Regions from separate parts of the Lentibacillus kimchii genome, predicted to be linked through region 1. Evidence: a T-box and tRNA genes for the amino acid it is inferred to sense, from the RefSeq annotation. Region 1 holds a T-box; the other holds one or more tRNA genes.
The links. The T-box of region 1 lies ahead of leuS (leucine--tRNA ligase). A T-box ahead of a tRNA ligase gene usually reads a tRNA of that ligase, here a tRNA-Leu.
Positions count from the first base shown of each region.

Region 1 (11,839 bases):
ACTCCGGCCGCTAACCTATGAAGATGAGGCCATGTGGTTTGTTTTTTATGGCGACATTTATAATACTGAGGAATTGCGGCAGAATGTCACAACAGAAGATGATACGATTGCCACTGAGTCTGACGCAGAGATGCTGGCGGTATTGTTTAAAAAATATCAGGAACAGGCTTTTGCGCTTTTACGCGGGACGTTTGCCGTTTTGATTTGGGATAAGGAACAGGCGATCTTGTACGGGGCACGTGATCCATTTGGCATTAAACCACTATTTTACAGAGAAACAGATGAAGAAGCCGTTTTCGCATCAGAAAAGAAATGCATTTCGTTTATGGCGGAACATGAAGCCATTGATACGGAGGCGCTGCAGCATTACTTAAGTTTCCAGTTTGTACCTGAACCAATGACAATGACAGACCATATTAAAAAAGTGGCGCCCGGGCATTACTTTATAAAAAAACCGGGTGAAAAAATGACGCAGCATCGTTACTGGCAGGCATCATTTACACCAGTTCTGGCAGATAAACAGAATTGGATCAGACGAATTCGCGATAGTCTGTATGATTCTGTTAAAGTGCGTATGAACAGTGATGCTCCAATTGGAGCGTTTCTCTCCGGCGGCATTGATTCGACGATTATGGCAGCTATTGCCAAAGAGTTCAAACCGGATATTAAAACATTTTCAGTCGGCTTTGACCGGGAAGGCTATTCTGAAATTGATGTGGCTAAAGAAACAGCGGCTAAACTAGGGGTAGATAATATAGCTTATCGTATTACCCCAGAGGAATATGTAAAGGCACTTCCGAAGATTATGTGGTATATGGACGATCCGCTTGCTGATCCGGCCTGTGTGCCTTTATATTTTGCGGCACGCGAAGCCAGGAAGCATGTCGATGTGGCTTTGTCAGGTGAGGGAGCAGATGAGCTGTTTGGCGGTTACAATATTTACCGCGAGCCGGAGTCTTTGAAGTTATTTTCCTACATCCCGTTCACAGTTAAAAAACTGCTGAAGCGCGTTGCTGCCGTCATGCCAGAGGGTGTGCGCGGCAAGAGTTTTCTTGAACGGGGCACCACACCGCTCCGGGATCGTTACATCGGCAATGCTAAAATGTTTGAGGAGGACGAGAAGCAAGCGTTTCTGAAATCGTTCCGGAAAGACTTGTCCTACCGGGAAGTCACCGGCCCATTATATGATCAGGTGAGCGCGTATCCGTTTATTAATCAAATGCAGTATATTGATATCCATACGTGGCTGACAGGAGATATTCTATTAAATGCCGACCGGATGCTGGCGGCTCATTCTCTTGAGCTTCGTGTGCCATTTTTGGATAAAGAGGTGTTCCGGGTCGCAAGTCAGCTGCCGCCCAAGTTAAAAACAGGCAATGGAACAACTAAAAGCATTTTGCGTGACGTATCACGCGGTTTAATACCGGATCATGTACTGGACAGGAAAAAACTCGGGTTTCCTGTGCCTATCCGGCACTGGCTGAAGAACGAGCTGTATGATTGGGCCAAACGGCTGATTCAGGAAAGTTCGACTGATCATTTATTGGATAAATCGTATGTTCTCAATTTGCTTGAGGCGCATTGTCAGGATAAAGGCGACTATAGCCGGAAAATCTGGACAGTTCTCATGTTTATGCTGTGGCATCAAATTTTTGTGGAAAATCAGTTTGACAGAGAAACACTGACTCAGACCGGATCTGACAGCAAAGTTTTCCTCAGATCAGAGTCCAGCTAGAGTTATGAAAGCAGACGACTGCGAAAAAAGGGCGGCCGTCTGCTTTCATATTAATGTTCAGTTCAGCCATGCAGATTAAAATGACTGGCTTAAATTCGTGTGGTGTTTATAGTATTGACTCTTTTCAACGTAGGATTTACGAATGCGCGCCATCTCTGCATAGTCTTCATCAGTCAAAGTGCGCACAACTTTGGCCGGGCGTCCCAGTGCGAGTGAATAGGGCGGTATCTTTTTGCCTGGCGGTACAAGGCTCCCAGCACCAATGAAAGCATATTCGCCGACTTCGGCATTATCCATAATCAGGGACCCCATGCCAATCAAAGCATTGTTTCTAATGGTGCAAGCGTGCAAAGTGACTTGGTGTCCGACTGTGACATCGTCTTCAACAGTTACCGGGAGATCAGGACTTTGATGGATTAGTGACAAATCCTGAATGTTAACACGACGCCCGATTTTTGTCGGAGCGACATCACCGCGTATAACCGTTTTGAACCAGATGCTGGCGTCTTCCAGAATCGTTACATCTCCAATAACGTCGGCATCATGGGCTATGAAAACGGATGGATGAATATCAGGTTTCGTTTGTTTAAACGGGTCTATCATTTGAATCCCCCTTGAAAATATGATGGTATAATCAGTGTAGCAAATTTTTCTGACTTATATCGAATGATCGGAGGAATAGGTGTTGGCAAGCGGTATACCGAAGACCTCTTTAACGTTAATGACGACCGTCTACCGCAGGATTTTTCCTGCTGTTCACAGGGAATTAGCTTTTTGGAAGACGCGGGCTGAGGCGATTCCGAATGCTGAATTGCGCAAGCAGGCGCTTGCAAGTATTGAAACCAAGCGTTTTCACTGTCTGGGGGGTGCGGTATATGCGCTGCTTGCCGGCAGTAAGTGGCGGGAAGCTGTTCGATTTATTGTAGCTTATCAGACAATCAGTGATTACCTGGACAACTTATGTGACCGGAGTATATCGCTTGACCCGAATGATTTTCGTCTGCTGCATGAAGCGATGAGCGATGCCCTGAGCCAGAAAAATCCACTTCAGTTTTATTATGCGTTGCGTACAGATCAGCGGGATGGCGACTATTTGGCCGATCTCGTCCGCACGTGTCAGCAAACAATGCAACGAATAACAGCTTATACTGAGATCAGCGAGCACATTCAGCAATTGGAGCAGCTTTACAGCGACTTGCAAGTCCATAAACATGTGAAAGAAGAGGAGCGTGTTCCGCGGCTTGTGAACTGGTTCGAGGAAAAGACTGATCATTCATCATTGTATTGGTATGAATTTGCGGCAGCAGCCGGTTCAACGCTTGGAGTTTTTTGCCTTGTGTCTTATGCTTTGGGGGAGCGGCTAACGCGTTCATTGCCGGATGCCATTATTACAAGTTATTTTCCGTTTATGCAGGGATTGCATATTTTACTGGATTATTATATTGATCAGCAGGAAGATGAGGCAGAAGGGGATTTGAATTTTTGCCGTTTTTATGCTGATAGAACAGAGCTTAAAAAACGGCTTATGTACTTTGTCACCCAGGCTGATTGTCATGTGCAATCACTGCCCGATCGCCGATTTCATGAGCTGGTGCGGCACGGGCTTATCGGGCTTTATCTGGGTGACCCTAAGGTGCGAACGCTTGAAGGCGGTCCGGAAATGACTAATGCATTGCTGCGCATGAGCGGCTATAAGGCACGTTTTTTTCATTGGAATACGCGATTTTTCTACCGCTTCAAACAACGAGGCTGGGACAAACGTACGAACAACTAGAATGAACGTTTGCGTGACTAAATCGTTTTCGTTTTGTCCCAGCTTCTTTATTCGTGTTTTGTAATGGCCAGAATAAAAGGCGGATCATTTTTCTGATTAACAAAACCATAGAATAAAACCTGATAGTGATACTGATTCAGTTGGCGAACGTAGCGCATAAGCTCTTCGCGTTCCTGATCGCCGCCTTCATGACCATGATAAACGACGAGTACAATAATTCCGTTCTGCTTCAGGTGCAGAAGCATGCTTTCGATGGCCAGGATTGTTGTCTCACTCTGGGTAATGATTGATTTATCGCTTCCCGGGAGAAATCCGAGATTAAATATGGCTCCGCCCAAACGGGTTAGCCGGTCCACAGGTATATGGTGCAGCAAATTGCTGTGACTGTCTTTAATAAGCGTTGTGTTCGTTGACCCATTTTGCGCGAGAAGCTCATTTGTGTGAGCAATTGCCTGGTCCTGAATATCGAAACCAAATACATGGCCTTCCTGACCAGCAATCTTGCTGAGAAAAACGGTATCGTGGCCGTTTCCACACGTAGCATCAATGATCGTATCACCCTGATTGACAGCTTCCTGCATTAAATAATGTGAGTAGTTAATGATTCCTTTTAGCATAGTGCACGTGCTCCTTTACGTTAACTGCTCATAGTTTAGCACGAAAAAGGGGTGATTGGAAAGGACGGACGCTGTCGGATCTTGACAACTCCCCCTCTTATTGGGTAGACTGCACTATATACAGGAGAGAACGACTATGATAAGGACTAGTAATGAATGCTCTCGGGTGAAGCGAGACAGTGGCTGGTGTGAACTGTTCCCGACCTTTTGTGAACTCACCTTTCAGTTGCAGAAATGACGATGCGTTCCTAGTTTCTGCCGTGGATCCCGCGTTAAGGAAACGAGTGAACGTTGCAGCACGTTAATCGGGGTGGTACCGCGGGAGATAAACTTCTCGTCCTTTTAGAGGATGAGAAGTTTTTTGTATAGACAGTCATTCTGGCCCTTAAAAATGAATAACAGGAGGCAATGAATATGAGTTTTAACCATCAGGAAATTGAGAAGAAATGGCAGCACTATTGGGAAGAAAATGAAACATTTAAAACGCCCGCACATTCAGATAAAGAAAAAATCTATGCCCTTGATATGTTTCCTTATCCGTCCGGAGCAGGGTTGCATGTAGGACACCCGGAAGGCTATACAGCAACCGACATTTTTTCCCGGATGAAACGTATGCAGGGATATGACGTCCTGCATCCAATGGGCTGGGATGCATTTGGCTTGCCTGCCGAACAATATGCCATTGATACAGGCAATAGCCCGGCTGAATTCACTGAGCATAATATTGCTACCTTTAAACGGCAGATTAAGGACCTTGGTTTTTCCTACGACTGGGATCGTGAAATTAATACAACTGATCCGCAGTATTATAAATGGACGCAATGGATATTTAAAAAGCTTTATGACCATGGACTGGCCTATATGGCTGAAGTCCCGGTTAACTGGTGCCCGGCACTTGGAACAGTGCTGGCCAATGAGGAAGTTATTGACGGTAAAAGCGAACGGGGCGATCACCCTGTTGTCCGTAAACCGATGAAACAGTGGATGCTCAGAATTACTGATTATGCTGACAGACTTCTGGAAGATTTGGATGAACTCGACTGGCCGGAAAGCATTAAAGACATGCAGCGCAATTGGATTGGCCGTTCGGAAGGTGCTGATGTCATATTTGATATTGCCGGCTATGAAGAGCAATTCACAGTATTCACTACAAGGCCTGACACCTTGTTTGGAGCAACTTATGCTGTGTTTGCACCAGAACATCCGCTTGTTGAAAAGATCGTTACGCCTGCTCAAAAGGAGGCAGTCGAAGCCTATTTAAAAGAAATCGAAACGAAATCGGATCTGGAACGGACAGACCTTGCGAAAGAAAAAACGGGCGCATTCACTGGCGCTTATGCGATCAACCCCGTTAATCATGAAAAAATGCCGATCTGGATAGCTGATTATGTGCTAATGAGCTATGGTGAAGGAGCGATAATGGCTGTTCCGGGTCATGATGAGCGTGACTATGAATTTGCACAAACATTTAACCTGCCTATAAAAGAAGTTGTGTCCGGTGGCGATTTGACCAAAGAAGCGTATGCCGGTGAGGGGGAGCATATTAATTCCGATTTTCTCAATGGTCTGATGCAGGATGAAGCCATCACGACAATGACGAACTGGCTGGAAGAGCACGGAAAAGGGAACGGAACGGTTACTTATCGATTGCGTGACTGGCTTTTTTCCAGACAGCGTTACTGGGGTGAGCCTATACCAATTATTCATTGGGAAGACGGGTCTATGAGCGCCGTGCCGGAAGACGAACTGCCGCTGGAGCTGCCAGCGCTCGACGAGATTAAACCGCCTGGTAATGGTGAATCACCGCTTGCTAATAGTGACTGGGTTCATGTTGTTGATCCGGAAACGGGTATGAAGGGACGCCGGGAAACCAATACCATGCCGCAATGGGCTGGCAGCTGCTGGTATTTTCTGCGTTTTATTGACCCGAATAATCCAGAGCAGCTGGCGGATCCAGAAGCCCTTAAACAATGGTTGCCGGTAGACATTTATATTGGTGGTGCCGAGCATGCGGTTCTTCACTTATTATATGCTCGGTTCTGGCATAAATTTCTTTATGACATTGGTGTCGTTCCAACAAAAGAGCCATTTCAAAAATTGTTCAACCAGGGTATGATTCATGGGGAAAACCATGAAAAAATGAGTAAATCCAAAGGAAATGTTATTAACCCTGATGATATTGTCACAACACACGGTGCCGATACACTCCGGCTTTATGAAATGTTTATGGGACCGCTCGACGCTGCAGTTGCCTGGTCAACGAATGGTCTCGACGGAGCACGGCGTTTTCTGGACCGGGTATGGCGCCTGATTGTAACAGAAGACAGAGGCATAACGGATAACATTGTGCCGGTGAGTCATGACACGCCACTGGATAAGGTGTACCATGAAACCGTCAAAAAAGTAACAGAAGACTTTGAGCAGCTTCATTTCAATACAGGCATTTCTCAGTTGATGGTGTTCATTAATGAAAGCTATAAAGCAGATGAAGTTCCAAAGGGTTATATTGAAGGATTTGTTAAAATGCTTTCGCCTGTTGCGCCACATGTATCTGAAGAGTTATGGGAACTGCTTGGTCATACGGAAACAATCACGTATGAGAACTGGCCGGCCTATGATCCAGCTAAATTAGTCGAGGACGAGGTTGAAATTGTCATACAGATTATGGGTAAGGTTAGGGCTAAAATGAACGTGGCTAAGGATATATCACAAGAAGAACTGGAGAAACAGGCTTTGGCGAATGAACGTATTCAAGAACAGCTTGAAGGAAAAACAGTGCGCAAGGTGATTGTGGTTCCGGGCAAATTAGTGAATATCGTTGCAAATTAAACAAAAAGGATCTCATTCTTCCGCGAATGGGATCCTTTTTGTTTAGTCAGATGGTTTCCAGTCAGTGTCTAGAATGATCCACTCGCCATTTTCGTAATACCACAATGTCTCGATCGTTCCCAATTTATCGGATCGATCGGTTCCGCTTATCTGCTGACGGCTTTTTAGCCCATAGCCTTGAGAATCACTCACTTGAACAGGTTCAAACCGGGCGATGGGAGCAATGATTGGTGATGCATCAGACTTCACGTCGCCATTCTCTTTATAAATACCCTTTCGAATATAAGCTGACGCTTTATCTGCTACATTAATAAGTGATGGCTCCTGTTTGTAATCAATCTGGACTGCAATCTGAAAATCATCTCTAAATTCAGCTTTTATAGATTGTTGTTCAGGAAGTTTCATTTCTGTTAGCTGACCATTTTCAAACGTATGCAAGTGGTAATGATGTGAATCGCCGTTACCAGTTTCACTTTGATAAAACAGATCATTAACATTGTTATGATTCAAATCGTAAAACTGAATGTAAGGCTTATAGCCGCCTTCATAGGAAATTTCCCAGTCATCGCCCTCAGTATTTGTGATATGGGTCTTTATTATGGTATTGTAATTTGAGTCTGATCCCAATGATGTTCCGAGCAGTTTGACCGTTTCTTGAGCATTATTGCCGGCAACATCTTTTTGATATATATGAATCTCTTGGGAATGTGGCTCAGTTTCCTCTGCTGTAGCTGGTGAGGGCATTAAGAAACCTGTCAGCAGTAATGCTGCGATAATTAAAGTCATTCCATTTTCACCTCTAATATGATTTAGTTTGTGAAATTTGGCGTTTATATATGCACTTTTAGATATTTATTTTAATCGATTATTGACTTCCATTTTAAACTGTAGTACTATTGTGTTTGTCGCTGAAAGACAGCGAAGAACAGCAAAAAACAGCGAATAATCATAGATAAATGACTGATTGACAGCCACTAATCGTGATGATATAATGATTTTGTTGTTGAAGAAACGACATTATTTGCTCCTTGAAAACTGAACAAAACAACCAGCCTGAAACAGATGTCAGGTAAGAGGCACCCGGTCATATGTGTTCATATGATTGGATGAAGCTTTTTGAGACATTATGAACGCTGAGATAAAACGATTGATCGGTGTCAGTCGTTTGCATCTCTCTTATTTATTGGAGAGTTTGATCTTGGCTCAGGACGAACGCTGGCGGCGTGCCTAATACATGCAAGTCGAGCGCGGGAAGCAGGCAGATCCCCTTCGGGGGTGATGCCTGTGGAACGAGCGGCGGACGGGTGAGTATCACGTGGGCAACCTGCCTGTAAGACCGGGATAACTCGTGGAAACGCGAGCTAAAACCGGATAACACCTCTCACCGCATGGTGAGGGATTGAAAGGCGGCCTCAGGCTGCCACTTACAGATGGGCCCGCGGCGCATTAGTTAGTTGGTGGGATCAAAGCCTACCAAGGCCACGATGCGTAGCCGACCTGAGAGGGTGATCGGCCACACTGGAACTGAGACACGGTCCAGACTCCTACGGGAGGCAGCAGTAGGGAATCATCCGCAATGGACGAAAGTCTGACGGTGCAACGCCGCGTGAGTGAAGAAGGTCCTTGGATCGTAAAACTCTGTTGTCAGGGAAGAACAGATACTGTTCAAACAGGGCAGTATTTTGACGGTACCTGACCAGAAAGCCCCGGCTAACTACGTGCCAGCAGCCGCGGTAATACGTAGGGGGCAAGCGTTGTCCGGAATTATTGGGCGTAAAGGGCGCGCAGGCGGTCTTTTAAGTCTGATGTGAAAGCCCGCGGCTTAACCGCGGCAGGTCATTGGAAACTGGAGGACTTGAGTACAGAAGAGGAGAGTGGAATTCCACGTGTAGCGGTGAAATGCGTAGAGATGTGGAGGAACACCAGTGGCGAAGGCGACTCTCTGGGCTGTAACTGACGCTGAGGCGCGAAAGCGTGGATAGCGAACAGGATTAGATACCCTGGTAGTCCACGCCGTAAACGTTGAGTGCTAGGTGTTAGGGGGTTTCCGCCCCTTAGTGCTGAAGTTAACGCATTAAGCACTCCGCCTGGGGATTACGGCCGCAAGGCTGAAACTCAAAAGAATTGACGGGGGCCCGCACAAGCGGTGGAGCATGTGGTTTAATTCGAAGCAACGCGGAGAACCTTACCAGGTCTTGACATCCTCTGATGGCGGTAGAGATACCGTGTTCCCTTCGGGGACAGAGTGACAGGTGGTGCATGGTTGTCGTCAGCTCGTGTCGTGAGATGTTGGGTTAAGTCCCGTAACGAGCGCAACCCTTAAGCTTAGTTGCCAGCATTAAGTTGGGCACTCTAAGGTGACTGCCGGTGACAAACCGGAGGAAGGCGGGGATGACGTCAAATCATCATGCCCCTTATGACCTGGGCTACACACGTGCTACAATGGATGGTACAAAGGGACGCGAAGCCGTGAGGTGAAGCAAATCCCATAAAACCATTCCCAGTTCGGATTGCAGGCTGCAACTCGCCTGTATGAAGCCGGAATCGCTAGTAATCGCGGATCAGAATGCCGCGGTGAATACGTTCCCGGGCCTTGTACACACCGCCCGTCACACCACGAGAGTTGGCAACACCCGAAGTCGGTGAGGCAACCTTTTTGGAGCCAGCCGCCGAAGGTGGGGCCAACGATTGGGGTGAAGTCGTAACAAGGTAGCCGTATCGGAAGGTGCGGCTGGATCACCTCCTTTCTAAGGAAGATATTATATGGAAGCCGGTGCTTGTCGCTTAGCGCGGCAGTATCGGCCGGATCGATATCTGTTTTCAGCTACTCTGGTTGTTTGGTTCAGTTTTGAGGGAGCAAACCCTCATCTGTCTAAGTTATCACATACTGTGATGCTTGCAGATAGAAGCTTTGTGCAGAGATGCACATTTGCACCTTGAAAACTAAATAAGAGCAAACCATTCAAGACGACATCCAGACGTTCGTTTAAACGAATGTTTTATTAAGTTAAGTGATCAAGGGCGCACGGTGAATGCCTTGGCACCAGGAGCCGAAGAAGGACGGGACTAACACCGATATGCCTCGGGGAGTCGTAAGCAGACTGTGATCCGGGGATTTCCGAATGGGGCAACCCACTGTCCGTAATGGGACAGTGCCTGTGTCTGAATTCATAGGGCGCAGGTGGCATACCCGGGGAACTGAAACATCTCAGTACCCGGAGGAAAAGAAAGCAAACGCGATTTCCTGAGTAGCGGCGAGCGAAACGGAAACAGCCCAAACCGGAAAGCTTGCTTTCCGGGGTTGTAAGGACACGCCATCGGAGTTATCAAGAAATGGTTTAGGCGAATTGATTTGGAATGATCAGCCAAAGAGGGTAAGAGCCCTGTAGCCGAAAAGCGATTTCCTCCGGCGTGGATCCTGAGTACGGCGGAACACGTGACATTCCGTCGGAATACGGGAGGACCATCTCCCAAGGCTAAATACAACCTGGTGACCGATAGTGAACCAGTACCGTGAGGGAAAGGTGAAAAGCACCCCGGAAGGGGAGTGAAAGAGAACCTGAAACCGTGTGCCTACAAGTAGTCGGAGCCCGTTAATGGGTGACGGCGTACCTTTTGCAGAATGGACCGGCGAGTTGCGATCGTATGCAAGGTTAAGTGGAAGACACGGAGCCTGAGCGAAAGCGAGTCTGAACAGGGCGATTTGAGTATACGGTCGCAGACCCGAAACCGTGTGATCTACCCATGCCCAGGGTGAAGGTCAGGTAACACTGACTGGAGGCCCGAACCCACGTATGCTGAAAAATGCGGGGATGAGGCGTGGGTAGGGGTGAAATGCCAATCGAACACGGATATAGCTGGTTCTCTCCGAAATAGCTTTCGGGCTAGCCTCAAGGAGCGTGTACCGGAGGTAGAGCACTGATTGAACGAGGGGCCCTCACCGGGTTACCGAATTCAGTCAAACTCCGAATGCCGGCTACATAGCCTTGGGAGTCAGACTGTGGGTGATAAGGTTCATGGTCGAGAGGGAAACAGCCCAGACCGCCAGCTAAGGTCCCTAAGTATACGTTAAGTGGAAAAGGATGTGGCGTTGCTCAGACAACCAGTATGTTGGCTTAGAAGCAGCCACCATTTAAAGAGTGCGTAATAGCTCACTGGTCGAGTGACTCTGCGCCGAAAATGTACCGGGGCTAAACGTATCACCGAAGCTGCGGATTGTTCTTCGGAACAATGGTAGGAGAGCGTTCCAAATGCTGTGAAGTCAGACCGTGAGGACTGGTGGAGCGTTTGGAAGTGAGAATGCCGGTATGAGTAACGAAAAAAGAGTGAGAATCTCTTTCACCGAATGCCTAAGGTTTCCTGAGGAAGGCTCGTCCGCTCAGGGTTAGTCGGGACCTAAGCCGAGGCCGAAAGGCGTAGGCGATGGGTAACAGGCCGACATTCCTGTACCACCTCGTGAGCATTTGAATGATGGGGAAACGCAGAAGGATAAGGAATGCGCACTGTCGGAAATGTGCGTCCAAGCAGTGAGGAAATTGGTCAGGCAAATCCGGCCAATGGTTCCAGGCTGTGACGGGGAGGGAAATTGAGTACCGAAGTTCCTGACTTCACACTGCCAAGAAAAACCTCTAGTGAGTTCACAGGTGCCCGTACCGCAAACCGACACAGGTAGGCAGGGAGAGTATCCTAAGGTGAGCGGGAGAACTCTCGTTAAGGAACTCGGCAAAATGACCCCGTAACTTTGGGAGAAGGGGTGCTCAGGGCCGAGTCCTGAGCCGCAGTGAAGAAGCCCAAGCGACTGTTTACCAAAAACACAGGTCTCTGCGAAGCCGCAAGGCGACGTATAGGGGCTGACATCTGCCCGGTGCTGGAAGGTTAAGGGGA
Region 1 covers NZ_AP043934.1:1,148,245-1,160,083, forward strand. The annotation lists gene asnB (asparagine synthase (glutamine-hydrolyzing)) at 1-1,735, shown strand, start outside; gene ACZ444_RS06235 (gamma carbonic anhydrase) at 1,811-2,338, opposite strand; gene ACZ444_RS06240 (tetraprenyl-beta-curcumene synthase family protein) at 2,421-3,509, shown strand; gene mnmM (tRNA 5-(aminomethyl)-2-thiouridylate-methyltransferase MnmM) at 3,557-4,126, opposite strand; T-box leader at 4,254-4,471, shown strand; gene leuS (leucine--tRNA ligase) at 4,541-6,955, shown strand; gene ACZ444_RS06255 (hypothetical protein) at 6,998-7,741, opposite strand; rRNA gene ACZ444_RS06260 (16S ribosomal RNA) at 8,136-9,702, shown strand; rRNA gene ACZ444_RS06265 (23S ribosomal RNA) at 9,961-11,839, shown strand, end outside.

Region 2 (11,839 bases), 140 kb from region 1:
GCGCAGAGGTATTGCCGGTACCATACTGGTTCATAAGATGGCTGGGGCAAAAGCTGAGCAAGGCGGTTCACTAGAGGAGGTTAAAGCCGCAGCCGATAAGGCAGCCGAAAACGTCCGGTCGGTGGGAATGGCGCTGACCCCATGTACAGTCCCTGCTGCTGGAACGCCGAGTTTCACTTTAGCTGAAAATGAGATGGAAATCGGTATCGGCATTCACGGTGAACCAGGCATCGAACGAAAAGAAATTGCTCCTGCTGATGATATAGCACAAGAACTGACTGATAAGCTCTTGGCTGATTATGATTTTTCCGGGAGTGATACAGCTGTTATAGTCAATGGTTTAGGATCTACTCCGGAGATGGAACTGTATATTATGAATAATAAAGTACAGGCTATACTAGCGAACAATGAGATTAATGTGTACAAAACACTAGTCGGTGAATACATGACGTCGCTGGAAATGACCGGCTGCTCTTTAACGCTGTTGCAATTGGATGATGAATTGAAACAGCTGCTCGATGAACCAGCCAATACACTGGCGTTTAACGGTTGAAAAGGGGTGATAGCGATGGCTCTAACTGTACAGAATATAGTTGATTGGATCGTAAAAGCAAATGAAAAAATCCAGGCCAATAAAGATTATCTGACAGCTTTGGATCAGGCGATCGGTGACGGTGACCACGGTATCAATATGTCACGCGGTTTTCAGGAAACGGCGGAAAAAATCAGAGGAGAGACGTATACGAGCGGTGCTGATGTACTGCAGGATACAGCTAAAACACTGATGTCAAAAGTAGGCGGTGCATCCGGTCCGTTGTTCGGGACAGCATTCCTGAAATTATCCGCAGCCATAAAAGGAATTGACCCGGTTGATTATGATACATTTACGGGTGCCATTGAGGACGCCGTAAATGGTATTAAACAGCGGGGAAAAGCAGCAGAAGGTGACAAGACACTTGTGGATGTGTGGTCGAAAATGGCAGATCTGTTTAATTGTGAATCAGACTTCAGGGCAGACAGGATAGCAGAAGAGGCAAAAAGTGCTATGGAGCAAACGAAAAGCATGATGGCCACAAAAGGAAGAGCCGCTTATTTTAAGGACGGGTCAATCGGTCATATTGATCCGGGATCTGCATCCTCACTGTATATTTTCGAGGCCTTGTCAGAAGTGATTGAAGGAGGAACTTAATATGGCCTATGTCGGTATCGTCCTTATTTCGCACAGTCCAAAAGTTGTTGATGGGATAAATGATATGATTCGCCAGGTCATGAAAGAAGTTCCGATTGAGCTGGCTGGCGGAACGGATGAAAATGATATTGGAACAAGCATTGACAAGATCCAGACAGCTATTAGCCGCGCCGATCAGGGTCAGGGTGTTTTAGTGTTCTATGATATAGGCAGTGCTAAAATGAATGCAGAAATGGCGATTGAAATGGCAACAGCTGAGAAGGTGAGACTTCTGGACGTTCCCTTGCTGGAGGGTGCTTATGTTGCGGCTGTTGAATGCGGGATGGAAAAAGAAGCTGACGACGCAGCAGAGGCTGTTATGAAAGAATTCAAGTGAATCGTTATACAAAGGGGTCAGAAGTGTGGTAGAATATAGTTAAGTTAATAAGTTTACCGGAGCCAAGGAGAAACCGCGAAAACTGATGAATGGTTCATTCGTCTATTTTGCGGTTTCTTTTTTTAGGGAATATGTCCAACAGGATATGAACTAAACATTTCTTAATATAAGGAGCGATAAAAGTCATGTCAGTATTTTCAAGTCGTAAGCGGGAAACTATCATTCAGGACGTGGAGCAGAAGCAGCTGGATGTGCTTGTTATCGGCGGCGGGATCACTGGTTCAGGTATTGCACTCGATGCCGTTACGCGCGGCATGAATACAGCTGTTGTCGAGATGCAGGATTTTGCTGCCGGGACATCCAGCCGCTCGACAAAATTAGTGCACGGCGGCTTGCGTTATCTACAGCAATTTGAAATAAAAATGGTGGCAGAAGTTGGTCAGGAGCGGGCGATCGTCTATGAAAATGGGCCACACGTGACAACACCTGAGTGGATGATGCTGCCGTTTTACAAAGGCGGGACGTTTGGTCCGTTAACGGCGAATATTGGTCTGCGCGTTTATGACTTTCTGGCAAAAGTCAAAAAGGGCGAACGACGGAAGATGCTGAGCCGATCACAGGCCCTGAAAAAGGAACCGCTTGTCAAACAGAAAGGTCTGAAAGGCGCCGGTTATTACGTCGAGTATAAAACAGATGATGCCCGGTTGACGATCGAAGTGGCGAAGAAAGCCGTTGAAGAAGGTGCTCATGCGATTAATTACGCTAAAGTGGTGGATCTGCTCTATGACGAGGGCCAAGTGGTTGGAGCTCTTATCGAAGACCGCATCACAGGTCAAAAGCACCATGTTTATGCGAAGAAAATTATCAATGCAGCCGGTCCATGGGTCGATAATCTTCGTGAAATGGACGGTTCCAAACAGGGCAAAACGCTGCAGCTGACAAAAGGGGTTCACCTTGTATTTCAAAATGACCGTTTTCCACTGCAGCAGGCGGTTTACTTTGATGCCCCTGATGGCCGGATGGTTTTTGCCATCCCGCGGAATAAGAAAACCTATGTTGGAACAACGGATACCAGTCATAATGGTGATATTGCTCATCCACAGATGACCGAAGCGGACCGGGACTATTTATTGGATGCCATCAATTATATGTTTCCATCGCTTGGCATGACGGTTGCTGATGTTGACTCGAGTTATGCCGGCTTAAGGCCGCTGATTGCTGAGGAAGGCCAGGATGATCCTGATGAAATTTCCCGTAAAGATGAAATATTTATCTCAGATTCCGGGCTGGTATCCATCGCCGGCGGAAAGTTGACAGGTTACCGCAAAATGGCCGAAAATGTGGTCGACACGATTGCTGAACAGTTCAAAGATGACTATGATATTTTATATTCGGAATGCAAAACGGTGCATTTACCTATTTCCGGTGGGGATGTCAATGGTTCAACAGGCTTTCAAGCGTTAAGGGAGCAAAAACTTACTGAAGCAGCTGATTTGGGAATTAAAGACGAAACAGCGCGTTTTCTGATCCAAAAGTATGGCGGGAACATTGATGAAATCTTCAATCTGTATCAGCGTGAATATTCGCGTGCAGCTGAAGAAGGGATTGAGCCGATCGTATTTGCGGAGCTGCTTTATGCGATTGATCAGGAAATGGTCTATAAACCCGTTGATTTTTTCATACGCCGTACGGGTGCCCTGTTTTTTGATATTGACTTTGTCAGAGAGCATAAAGATCCTGTTATTAATTATATGGCCCGTGTTCTGGAATGGAGCGACAATCAAAAACAATCCTATATCGAACAGCTGGATCAACTTCTTTATGAAGCCGTTCATCCAACTAATTAATTAGAGGGGCTGGGACAAAACCTGAATTATCAACGCTAAGGTACATTTTGCGGAGCAGCTAGACGTTGATAAAAGGACATTTGTCCCAGTTTTTTTTCATAGTTCAGAAGCTGCCATCTAAAATTCGTTTAAAATAGGCAACCATATGTTATTTCTCTTTCAATTGTGATACACTTTATTCGGAGAAATTCGACAATAAGGGGGAGCCCAGATTATGGCGTCTTCAAGTGAATCAAACACAGAATATAAGGAGAATATTGTCCCCTTTATTCCGAACGGCAAGTTTTATTTCACAAAAGGTGTCGAAGCCTTCGAGAAACAGAAATTCGACACGGCCATTAAATGGCTGCGGAAGGCTATTGAATTTTCACCTGACACGCCACTATACCAGTGCCAGTTGTCCGTTGTTTATACTGAAACCGGTGCCTATCAAGCAGCCAATCAATTGCTGCACGAGGTCCTGCAGACAACCAATGAGACATATACGGACTGTTATTATTTGCTGGCTAATAATTATGCCCATTTAGGACTGCTGAATGACGCAAAAAAATATGCAAAACACTATCTTAGTGCGTCCCCAGAGGGAGATTTCCGCGATGATGCTGAACATCTGCTGGATTTAGTGAATAGTGATGAAGCAGAGAGTGATGAATGGGAGTTCGAGGAAGAGGAAGAACTGCTTGTATATCAGGAAGCTGTTTTTCAGCATATGGAAAACGAGATGTGGGAAGAAGCACTGCCGCTGCTTGAAGAAATGCTTTCACTGTTTCCGGAACACGAGATGATTGAACATGATTATGCTTACGTTTTGTTCTTTTACGGTCACACAGAAGAGGCGATCAGACTTGAACACGCGTTCTTGCTGGAACACCCTGATTCAATTAACAGTTACACGAACCTGGCGTTATTTTATCACCAGATAGGGCAGATGGCGGAATATAACAACTATATAACACCACTGTTGAATGTATATCCTATTCATGAACAGCAAAAATTACGAATAGCTGTTACCTTTGCAAGGACGGGTGTTTATAAATGGGCCTTCGGGCGCTTTCAAACACTGAACAAGCCGCAAGTGCAGTCTCATCAGGCCTACTATAAATGGTACAGTCTGGCGGCATATCAGATTGGGCAGACATCGAAAGCTGCGTCATTATGGGAAGAGGGCTGTCAAAAACATCCGGCACTTGCAGACAAAACCGCGCCCTGGAATCGTTGAAAAATGGCTTCCCTGTTATGAAAATTGGCTGATAAGCATAAGAATGGACGAAATCATCGCTATCTAATATGATGAAGACGGTAAACGGATAAATGTGAGAGAAAGGGCTGATATGATGTCCGAAGAACGTATGTATGATGTAATAATTGCTGGTGCAGGCCCTGCTGGCATGACCGCGGCGGTCTATGCATCCCGGGCTGATCTTGATACACTGATGCTCGAACGCGGCATTCCAGGTGGCCAAGTAGCTAATACAGAAGATGTTGAGAATTATCCTGGCTACTCCTATATTTCAGGCCCGGATTTATCTAATGAATTGTATGAACATGCTAAAAAGTTCGGTGCTGAGTATGCTTACGGTGATATTAAAAGTGTCGAGGATCATGGCATGTATAAAACGATCTTCGCCGGAAAAAAACAGTACAACACACGCACTCTGATTATTGCTTCTGGTGCCGAGTACAAAAAACTTGGAGTACCAGGGGAAGAAGAATTGGGCGGAAAAGGTGTTTCCTATTGTGCTGTCTGTGATGGTGCGTTCTTTAAAGGGAAGAATCTCGTCGTTGTTGGCGGCGGTGACTCTGCCGTTGAGGAAGGCATGTACTTGACACGTTTTGCTGACAAAGTAACCATTGTTCATCGGCGTGATGAACTGCGTGCGCAGAAAATTCTGCAGGACCGTGCGTTTGACAATGACAAGATTGACTTCATCTGGAATACAGAGGCTAAAACAATTAATGGACCAGATGGCAAGGTCAGTTCAGTTCTTCTGCATGACAATAAGACGGGCGAAGAATATGACTATCCGATAGATGGTGTTTTCATTTATATAGGCTTGCTGCCTATTAATGAGCCGTTTTTATCACTTGGCATTACAGGCGAAGAAGGTTATATTCAAACAAATGAAGAAATGCAGACGGCCATTCCAGGTATATTTGCAGCAGGTGACATCCGTGAGAAATCATTGCGGCAAATCGTGACAGCAACTGGTGATGGAAGCATTGCTGCTGAGGAAGCACAGAAATATATTGAAGATTTAAAAGAAGAGCTGAAAGCGGCACAATCGTAAGCTCTGCATCTGTTTCAAGTGAAAGTCAGATGCGTCATGATATTTTAATGTTACTGTAACCCGCACGAAACATCAATTTGATACAATAACATTATTGACCCCCTTATAATGATAAATGACTTGCAGGTGATATGATGTCACCTGCTTTTTTTAATTCAGTGAGGCGGGTATGTGTCTGCCCGCATTCCAGAAGGTTGTTGGCCGGAGCGGTTTCAGTGTATAATATAGCTAATAGCTTTTTGTATCAGACATTTCGAGAGGCAGCACGTTTCTGTTTGTGAAATCAAAGGGTGCAGGGCTGTTGTTTGTTCATTCCCTGAAGAGGAGAATTGTGTATGGCAAATAATAAACCGCAAACAAAATTAGTTGTGATAACCGGCATGTCTGGAGCGGGGAAAACGGTTGCTGTCCAGAGTTTTGAAGATATGGGTTATTACTGTGTGGATAATCTGCCGCCAGCATTGCTGCCGAAATTTTTGGATCTGATGAAGGACTCGCGTAATAATATTCAAAATGTGGCACTGGTCATGGACTTGCGTTCTCGTGAATTTTTTGATTCGCTGTTTGAGGTGCTGGACAGATTAGGTGAAGAAGAATGGCTGGATGATCGAATTCTTTTCTTGAATGCACAAGATAATGCTTTAGTCAATCGCTATAAAGAGACTCGGCGCAGCCATCCTTTGGCTGCAGAAGGTCTGCCATTGAACGGTATTCAACAGGAACGGAAAATGCTCGATGAATTAAGGGGGAGGGCACAGCGTATCATTGATACCAGTAACCTGACCCCCAGAGAATTAAGAAATCAGATTTTAAAAGCTTATACAGGCGATCAAAAGGATATCTTCTCGGTACAAATGGTCTCATTTGGGTATAAATATGGCATCCCGATTGATGCGGATTTATTGTTCGATGTGCGTTTTTTGCCCAATCCGCATTATGTACCGCAAATCAAGCCGCTGACAGGGCTTCATTCTGATGTTGCTTCCTATGTTTTTAAGTGGTCTGATACCCAGAAATTTGATACAAAAGTACTGGATTTACTGCAGTTCATGCTGCCTCAGTATAAAAAAGAAGGAAAATCACAGCTTGTCATCGGTATCGGTTGTACAGGTGGACGCCATCGTTCTGTAGCCATTGCAGAATACTTTGCTGAACAGCTTTCAGAACAATACATGACGCATGTCAGCCATCGCGATATCGATAAATGAAAGGGTTATTAACATGAAAAGCGAAAAAAATCTGAGCGTCGTTGTTATTGGCGGCGGAACGGGGATGCCGGTCCTTTTGCGTGGACTGAAAGATTTACCCGTCGATCTGACAGCTCTCGTAACAGTTGCTGATGATGGTGGCAGTACAGGCCGTCTGCGTGATGAAATGGGCATGCCGGCTCCTGGTGATATACGAAATGTTATTGCTGCATTATCTGATGCCGAGCCAATGCTCTTAGATTTGTTCCAGCATCGGTTTCAAGCTGGCAAGGATCTGACTGGTCATTCAATGGGCAACTTGCTGCTGGCAGCTATGACGTCAGTGACAGGGAATTTTTTAATGGGCATTCAGGAGATATCACGTGTACTCAATGTTAAGGGGCGAATTCTTCCTATATCAAATGACAACATGTCGCTCCACGCACGCATGACCGATGGATCAGTTGTATCCGGAGAGTCGCAGATACCGCTCGCTCATAAACAAATTGAGCAGGTTTATCTAAGCCCGCAGCCGGTTCATCCATTGCCTGATGCCGTACAGGCCATTAGGGATGCAGATTTGGTTGTCGTATCTCCCGGGAGCCTATACACAAGTATTATGCCGAATTTGATTATACCGCAAATTGATAAAGCGCTTGGTCAGACGAGCGCAAGGGTTGTCTATGTCTGTAATGTTATGACACAGGAGGGCGAGACTGACGGCTATACCGCCGCAGATCATGTGCAGGCCATTCATCGCCACATTGGTGATGATTGCATTGATTCGGTTGTTGTTCATAACGAACCTATTCGACAACAGGTACGTGAGATTTATGCCGAGGAAAATGCGACCCCGGTTATTTATGATATAGACCGACTGCTTGCGATGGGGCTTCAGGTTATCGAAAATGATATCATTGATCCGTCTAAGACTGCCTTACGTCATGATACACATAAAATAGCCAAATTACTTTATTCAATGATCCGTGATGAATGAATAGGGTGATGTGAATGGCTGAGCCGGGAGGTGAGGAGAATGTCATTTGCAGCAGAGATCAAGAAAGAACTGACAGGCATCGAGTTGGATGCTTGCGGCCAATATGCTGAACTGGCTGCTCTAATCCGGATGAATGGTGTTATATCCATGGCCGGAAATGTTCACACATTGGATGTCCAAACAGAAAATGCGGCTATTGCACGGCGCATGTTCACATTGATGAAGTCGTTATATGACATTTCAGCAGAATTGCTTGTACGCAAGAAAATGAAATTGAAAAAAAATCACATTTATATTGTCCGATTGAAGAACAGTGCTCAAAACCTGCTGGCGGATTTAGGGATCGTTAGTGATTCGTATACGTTTCATAAAACAATACCGGATGTCTACTGGGAAAAGGATTGCTCCAAACGCTCCTATTTACGGGGGGCCTTTCTAGCGGGCGGTTCGATTAACAATCCAGAAACATCGTCGTATCATCTGGAAATTTCCAATGTCTACGAGGAGCATAATGATTCGTTGTGTCAGATGCTAAACGACTTTGACTTAAAGGCACGGAAATTGGAACGCAAAAGCGGCTATATAACATATTTGAAAGAAGCCGAAAAAATAACGGATTTTCTTAACATAATTGGGGCCCATAATGCTCTGTTCAAATTTGAAGATGTGCGGATTGTCCGGGACATGCGTAATTCAGTCAATCGTTTGGTTAATTGTGAAACAGCAAATTTAAACAAAACGATTGGGGCTGCTTTTCGTCAGATTGAAAATATTAATTTTATTGCGGACACAGTCGGCTTGGAAGCTCTTCCGGAAAAATTACAGGAAATAGCTCAATTACGGGTCCAGCATCAGGAAATTTCACTGAAAGAACTAGGTGAACTTGTAACAAGTGGTAAAATTTCTAAATCTGGTGTTAACCATCGATTGAAGAAAATTGACGAATTTGCTGAAAGACTCCGGGAAGATGACGCCAAGTCAATGAATAATTGATAGTTCATTATTGTCTAAATATGTGATACACTATGATCACTAAACAGCAAATTAACAATATGGCAGTCATACAGTTAACGTGCTGTCTTTTTTTTATAACGTATTGCAAACGATTTCATTAGGAGGGTGACACAGAGTGGAGAAATCCGTGAAAGTTGAACTTGAAACAGGGCTGCAGTCACGGGCGGCCTCGCAATTTGTTCAGGAAGCAAACCGGTTTACGGCGCATTTGTTTCTTGAAAAAGACAAAAGGCGGGTTAATGCCAAAAGCATCATGGGATTGATGAGCCTGGCGATAACGTCGGGTGAAATGGTTAGGTTGATAGCGGAGGGCGATGACGAAAAGGAAGCTCTTAATGAATTGACAGAATTCGTTTCAGATACGTAGGATGTTTATCCGCAAATCACTTATTCTCAAGATCACAATCATCTGATCATAAAAAAGCTGCACCATAGTCGGTGCAGCTTTTTTCGATCAGATGTCAGCTCTTATTCACGCTCGGTATTTCTTTCGAGAACTTTGTCAATCAGACCGTATTCAACAGATTCCTGGGCAGACTTGAAGTTATCCCGGTCTGTATCACGCTGAATGACTTCCAAAGGCTGACCTGTCCGTTCAGACAGGATTTTGTTCATTTTCTCACGTATTTGAATGATACGGCGTGCATGAATGTCAATATCCGTTGCCTGGCCTTGTGTGCCGCCTAATGGCTGGTGAATCATAACTTCACTGTTAGGCAGTGCAAATCGTTTGCCTTTTTCGCCGGCTGTCAGCAAGAAAGAACCCATGGATGCTGCCATACCTGTGCAAATGGTTGAAACATCTGATTTGATGAACTGCATGGTATCGTAAATGGCCATGCCTGCGGTGATTGAGCCGCCTGGTGAGTTAATGTACAGGGAAATATCCTTGTCCGGGTCTTCTGCCTCCAAAAACAGCAGCTGCGCCACAATAGAGTTGGCAACGTCGTCATTAATCTCGCTTCCAAGCATAATGATACGATCTTTTAACAGGCGCGAATAAATATCATAGGCGCGTTCCCCGCTATTTGTCTGTTCAATAACTGTTGGTATTAAATTCATTTCATTAGCCTCCTTGTTCATTTTCAAAACCCATCCATGCAGTGGATATCTTTATCATAACTAATAGGTCAAAAAAGGTCAAACGAAAAGGTCACACTAAAATTGACATTTTAAAAGTCTATAAAGATAAACTCAGGATAAGTCAAATGCATCTTATTTCATAATACCCTTAAAAGGTACCCAATAAAACCCATTAAGCAAAAATATTATTAAAATGTTTATACAAGAAGGGTGATAATCTTCAGGTTTCTGCAGAATAGAAAAAAGTCAGAGACACTCACAGTATCTCTGACTTAAAGATGGATGCGCCCGGGAGGACTTGAACCTCCGACTCCTGGTACCGGAAACCAATAAGTAGCATTTTAACGTATTTTAGCGGGTGTCAAATCATACAAGCCCCCAAGTGACTTTGGACACTTAAGGTAACAAGCGTTACACTAAAGTTGAAAGGGGATCTTGTTATGGAACGCCAACATTATTCCAATGAATTTAAAGTCCAGGTTATTCAAGAAGCCGAGGAAGTCGGCAATAAAGCAGCTGTGGCCAGACGATACGAGATCACACCTAACATGCTTCACCGTTGGCAAAAACAATACCATGATGGAGGCTTTGCCGGCGTTGATGCTGACGCAGCCAGTAATCAGGAAGTTGGTGAATTAACCAAAGAAAACGATCATCTCAAACAGCTGCTTGGTGATAAGGATCTTGAAATTGCGATCCTGCGGGATCTTGTAAAAAAGAAAAACCCTCACTTGCTGAAAAAATTGAAGTAGCCCAGCAATGGATTGGGCGTGGCTATCCCGTCGCGAAGGTATTACGAATTGCCGGTGTGGCCCGTTCCAGTTACTATTATCAAACACGCTATGCCGTGAAAGAAAAACAAGTAAGTGAGGGACGTCCGGCGCCAGGCTATTCTTATAATGACCATCATGTACGTATTTCTGATGAGCAAATCCAGGAGTGGCTGATGGAGCTGATCAGCGGATCAGGCTACAACTATGGCTATCATAAACTCACAGCGGCCTTGCGGCGGGAATACGGATTGGTGGTTAATAAAAAGAAAATCTATCGGCTGTGTCAGGAACTGGGCATTTTACGCCGCCAGCATCGTAAACAAATCCATTATCCCAGGCGAATTGCTAGAAATCGCATCATCACAGGATCCAATCAGCTTTGGGAAACGGATATCAAATATGGTTATGTCGATGGTGAAGACCGTTTCTTTTTTATCCTTGAGTTTCTTGATGTCTATGATCGTTCGATTATTGCCTATCATATGGGGCGGAGCTGTCGAGCGACAGACGCCGTAAGAACCTTGAAAAACGCGCTTTGGCAAAGGGATCTGTTGGAAGCAGATACGCAGCCCATTATTCGCAGTGACAACGGCCCACAATATGTCGCAAAGGCATTTGAGGCAGCTTGCGAAACCCTGGGCTGTGAACATGAACGGATTCCGCCCAAAACGCCCAATAAAAATGCTCATATTGAATCCTTTCACCGCGTCCTGGAGGACGATTGCCTCTCGCGAGAGCTCTTTGAGAGCTATAAAACGGCGTATGAAAGGGTTTCTGAGTTCTTTTATAATTATAATAACGTCCGTCTTCATGGGAGCCTCGGTTATCGTCCTCCGGCTGAATTTTTTCGTAAGCATATGCAGGCAGGCGTAACGACGAAAACGGTGACCCTATAACATTTTTTCTTGATTTTTCGTCCTGTGTTAACAGCAGCCGGAACGAGCATGAGATCAAGGGCGATCGGTAGATCGGGCGTCAGCCTTTACCCTTGATCCCAGGCGCAGTGAAGGTTACATTGTCAGCGGACGAAAAACAGATGAATTCAAAGCAAATATGAGTAAACAAGAGAATTTCGCCTTACATGT
Region 2 covers NZ_AP043934.1:1,004,357-1,016,195, forward strand. The annotation lists gene dhaK (dihydroxyacetone kinase subunit DhaK) at 1-553, shown strand, start outside; gene dhaL (dihydroxyacetone kinase subunit DhaL) at 569-1,189, shown strand; gene dhaM (dihydroxyacetone kinase phosphoryl donor subunit DhaM) at 1,191-1,565, shown strand; gene ACZ444_RS05455 (glycerol-3-phosphate dehydrogenase/oxidase) at 1,751-3,412, shown strand; gene ACZ444_RS05460 (tetratricopeptide repeat protein) at 3,627-4,631, shown strand; gene trxB (thioredoxin-disulfide reductase) at 4,747-5,700, shown strand; gene rapZ (RNase adapter RapZ) at 6,036-6,908, shown strand; gene ACZ444_RS05475 (gluconeogenesis factor YvcK family protein) at 6,922-7,884, shown strand; gene whiA (DNA-binding protein WhiA) at 7,924-8,877, shown strand; gene ACZ444_RS05485 (HPr family phosphocarrier protein) at 9,014-9,265, shown strand; gene clpP (ATP-dependent Clp endopeptidase proteolytic subunit ClpP) at 9,367-9,960, opposite strand; tRNA gene ACZ444_RS05495 (tRNA-Leu) at 10,265-10,359, opposite strand; gene ACZ444_RS05500 (transposase) at 10,422-10,733, shown strand; gene ACZ444_RS05505 (IS3 family transposase) at 10,745-11,650, shown strand.
Region 2: it encodes a tRNA-Leu, which carries the amino acid that the T-box ahead of leuS (leucine--tRNA ligase) is inferred to sense. The anticodon was not compared.